One region of the Shigella sp. SIG6 genome, then DNA from elsewhere that is predicted to be linked to it. Evidence: predicted binding sites of a transcription regulator. Region 1 holds the regulator's gene; the other holds the start of a gene.
The links. Region 1 encodes ArgR, which controls arginine synthesis, uptake and breakdown. Its sites were predicted from a motif close to ANTGAATAAAAATACANT; they were not measured.

Region 1 (2,414 bases):
AACTAACGCCAGGAACCTGTGACAGCAGCGGCAGAATGGTAACACCAGAGTGACCGCCAATAACCGGCACTTCAACTTCGCCTGGCTGTTTGCCTTTCAGTTCCGCAACAAAGGTGTTGGAACGAATGATATCCAGCGTGGTAACGCCGAACAGTTTGTTTTTGTCATAAACACCGGCTTTTTTCAGCACTTCAGCAGCAATTGCAACTGTGGTGTTAACCGGGTTAGTGATAATACCAATGCACGCTTTCGGGCAGTTTTTCGCAACTTGCTGTACCAGGTTTTTCACGATGCCGGCGTTAACGTTAAACAGGTCGGAACGATCCATACCCGGTTTACGCGCTACGCCTGCAGAGATAAGAACGACATCTGCGCCTTCCAGCGCCGGAGTCGCATCTTCACCAGAAAAACCTTTGATTTTCACAGCAGTAGGGATATGGCTCAGATCGACGGCCACACCGGGAGTCACTGGAGCGATATCATACAGAGAGAGTTCTGAACCTGAAGGCAGTTGGGTTTTTAACAGTAGTGCAAGCGCCTGGCCAATACCGCCAGCAGCGCCGAGGACTGCGACTTTCATCCTAAACTCCTTATTATATTGATAAACTAAGATATGTTGCTCCGCTGCCGCGACCTTAATCCACAAAATTGCCGTTTACAATGACCACATCTCAAGAATGTGTAGTCACGCAAGTTTAGCGTTTATGCATTTAATTGCCGTAATCAGGAACCTAACTTACGTAATTAACAGTCGCTTATGCATTAGCGCAACATTCCAACAGGTGGTGACAATATACCCTACCGTTCAGCCAAAACAACATCAATTTGATAACAATTAATTTACTTTTAAACAGAATTTGCATGCCGTGACGCAGGCATGTTTCTCAATAACGAAATTTGATAAAATCCCGCTCTTTCATAACATTATTTCAGCCTTCTTCAGGGCTGACTGTTTGCATAAAAATTCATCTGTATGCACAATAATGTTGTATCAACCACCATATCGGGTGACTTATGCGAAGCTCGGCTAAGCAAGAAGAACTAGTTAAAGCATTTAAAGCATTACTTAAAGAAGAGAAATTTAGCTCCCAGGGCGAAATCGTCGCCGCGTTGCAGGAGCAAGGCTTTGACAATATTAATCAGTCTAAAGTCTCGCGGATGTTGACCAAGTTTGGTGCTGTACGTACACGCAATGCCAAAATGGAAATGGTTTACTGCCTGCCAGCTGAACTGGGTGTACCAACCACCTCCAGTCCATTGAAGAATCTGGTGCTGGATATCGACTACAACGATGCAGTTGTCGTGATTCATACCAGCCCTGGCGCAGCGCAGTTAATTGCTCGCCTGCTGGACTCACTGGGCAAAGCAGAAGGTATTCTGGGCACCATCGCTGGCGATGACACCATCTTTACCACCCCTGCTAACGGTTTCACCGTCAAAGACCTGTACGAAGCGATTTTAGAGCTGTTCGACCAGGAGCTTTAATCTCTGCCCCGTCGCTTCTGGCGGCGGGGAAAATGTTGCTTATCCCTCTCATTCCCCTTCTTTCTCCTGCGATACATTTAACGAATAGTGCGTTTTACCGCGACACATCATTCACAAAATGAATACATACGGTAAAAAAAGCACATTATGCAAAATTCATTATCTAATTGAAAATACTATAATTAATAATAAATAACCGTGTTTTTTATACTTTTTTGTTATTAAAATTCACATTTTTAACACTTAGTATCAACTGAAACAGTTAGCGTGGTATTAATTAGTTCAATAATTAGTGTATGCTTGATTTTGTGATATGGGTCACGAAACAAAGGCCCAGCTAAAAGATTATGTCGAGGTAAAAATCATGAAAATCAAAACCACTGTAGCTGCATTAAGCGTACTTTCTGTTCTCTCTTTCGGTGCATTCGCTGCCGACTCCATTGATGCTGCACAAGCACAAAATCGTGAAGCAATCGGGACCGTATCCGTAAGTGGTGTGGCGTCTTCGCCAATGGATATACGTGAAATGCTGAACAAAAAAGCGGAAGAGAAAGGCGCAACGGCCTACCAGATTACTGAAGCTCGTAGCGGTGACATCTGGCACGCTACGGCTGAACTGTACAAATAAACCCTCATCGTTTTGTCCGACGATATTGCCCCCGGTTCGGGGGCTTTTTTTTGCGCTAATGACGAACATTAAAACGCAAATGCCCTTCCAGCTCTTCCTCTGCCTCATCAAACAGCAATATTAACGCGCCAAAACGGCGACGCGTTTTCTCTCCCAGATGAACAAATTCAATCTCAAGTGGTAGCGGCAGGACATCGTTCATTAACACATCCCATAGTGAGTCGAGATCGCGTACCTTATCTTTAGCCAGACCAAAGGTTTGGCTAAAGTCACGATAAAAATCCTCCTGACTCTCAATCTC
Region 2 (2,414 bases), on a different contig from region 1:
TCATCCCCTTCTCGCCAGCGTTGCCCCATCGGCAAAATACGCTTTAATCCCCGCAAGAATAGACTCCGCAACTTCCTGCTGGAAAGTCGCCGTTTTCAGTTTACGCTCTTCCTCAACGTTACTGATAAACGCCGTTTCGACCAGAATGGAGGGAATATCTGGTGCCTTTAGTACGGCAAACCCGGCCTGTTCAACTTGATTTTTATGCAGCTTGTTGATTTTTCCGAGCTTATTCAGTACCGCTTTACCAAACTTAAGGCTGTCAGCAATAGTCAGCGACTGCACCATATCGAACATGGTGTGGTCGACATAGCGGTCACCGCTTTTGCTCACGCCACCAATCAAGTCCGAGGCGTTCTGGGTTTGTGCCAGATATTTTGCCGCAGTACTGGTTGCGCCTTTGGTTGAGAGCGCAAACACCGAGGAACCGCTCGGCTGACGACTGGTAAAGGCGTCGGCATGGATAGAGACAAACAGGTCAGCACGCTGTTTCTGGGCTTTTGCTACGCGCACTTGCAACGGAATGAAGATGTCTTCATTGCGCGTCATGCACACCTTCATACTGCCCTCTTTCTCGATCAGAGAGCGCAAACGGCGAGCTATTTGCAATACCACATCTTTTTCGCGCGTTTTGTATTTCCCCACCGCACCGGAGTCTTCGCCACCGTGGCCAGGGTCAAGCATAATGACAATCGGACGATCGCGCCCTGCTTTACCCGGTTGTGGACCACTTTGCGCTGGCGGCACCTGCTTTTCGAGGTCGCCTTTGTTGTAATCCTCCAGCAGCGCCAGCAGCGGGTCCTGCATATCCTGTGCATTGGCCGGATAGAGGTCCATCACCAGACGCTCTTTAAACCCGGCGACCGGCGCAAGGGCAAACAGCTGCGGTTTTACGTTTTGCTTTAATTCAAAAACCATGCGTACGGTTTGCGGGTCAAATTGCCCGACGCGCGCCGACTTGATGAACGGGTCGTCTGCACGAATTTGTGCCGCCATCCCCTTGAGTACCGAGTTCAGGTTTACATCTTCGATATCCACCACCACGCGTTCAGGGTTACTCAACGCGAACTGCTTATATTTCAGCTGACGATTTGATTCTACCGTCACGCGGGTGTAGCTGGACGCAGGCCAGACGCGCACCGCCACGACCTGGCTAACCGCAGCCAGGCTGACCTGACTTACGCTCAATAGCCACATAGCGCCCGCGCCTTGCAGTAAACGACGACGGCTGATTGCAGTGTTGGATCCTGACATGCCTCTCCCGAGCAAAAGAAATCTAAGCTGTGTAACAAGTAAACGACTAATTTGACCGGAAACTTTAGCGAAAGACGCATAATCTGTCATCTAATAAACGGTAAACATTCTTTTTATATTCACGGCATTACTGATAAAAAAGTCGCTCTCGCATAAAATTTACACTTGCACCCTGCGAAAAAACAGAATAAAAATACAATAATTTCAAATAATCATGCAAAGGGGTGTGCCGTGGTAAAGGAACGTAAAACCGAGCTGGTCGAGGGATTCCGCCATTCGGTTCCCTATATCAATACCCACCGGGGAAAAACGTTTGTCATCATGCTCGGCGGTGAAGCCATTGAGCATGAGAATTTCTCCAGTATCGTTAATGATATCGGGTTGTTGCACAGCCTCGGCATCCGTCTGGTGGTGGTCTATGGCGCACGTCCGCAGATCGACGCAAATCTGGCTGCGCATCACCACGAACCGCTGTATCACAAGAATATACGTGTGACCGACGCCAAAACACTGGAACTGGTGAAGCAGGCTGCGGGAACATTGCAACTGGATATTACTGCTCGCCTGTCAATGAGTCTCAATAACACGCCGCTGCAGGGCGCGCATATCAACGTCGTTAGTGGCAATTTTATTATTGCCCAGCCGCTGGGCGTCGATGACGGCGTGGATTACTGCCATAGCGGGCGTATCCGGCGGATTGATGAAGACGCGATCCATCGTCAACTGGAAAGCGGTGCAATAGTGCTAATGGGGCCGGTCGCTGTTTCAGTCACTGGCGAGAGCTTTAATCTGACCTCGGAAGAGATTGCCACTCAACTAGCCATCAAACTGAAAGCTGAAAAGATGATTGGTTTTTGCTCTTCCCAGGGCGTTACTAATGACGACGGTGATATTGTCTCCGAACTTTTCCCTAACGAAGCGCAAGCACGGGTAGAAGCCCAGGAAGAGAAAGGCGATTACAACTCCGGTACGGTGCGCTTTTTGCGTGGCGCAGTGAAAGCCTGCCGCAGCGGCGTGCGCCGCTGTCATTTAATCAGTTATCAGGAAGATGGCGCGCTGTTGCAAGAGTTGTTCTCACGCGACGGTATCGGTACGCAGATTGTGATGGAAAGCGCCGAGCAGATTCGTCGCGCAACAATCAACGATATTGGCGGTATTCT

Region 2: a site for ArgR is predicted at 1,437-1,454, ahead of argA (amino-acid N-acetyltransferase). Genes of this name have one in related genera too.

What each region holds. Positions count from the first base shown of each region.
Region 1 is NZ_JBQZXC010000040.1:395-2,808, forward strand. It holds gene mdh (malate dehydrogenase) at 1-580, opposite strand, end outside; gene argR (transcriptional regulator ArgR) at 1,015-1,485, shown strand; gene yhcN (peroxide/acid stress response protein YhcN) at 1,850-2,113, shown strand; gene ACUU1M_RS09145 (barstar family protein) at 2,169-2,414, opposite strand, start outside.
Region 2 is NZ_JBQZXC010000009.1:13,643-16,056, forward strand. It holds gene amiC (N-acetylmuramoyl-L-alanine amidase AmiC) at 1-1,254, opposite strand; gene argA (amino-acid N-acetyltransferase) at 1,486-2,414, shown strand, end outside.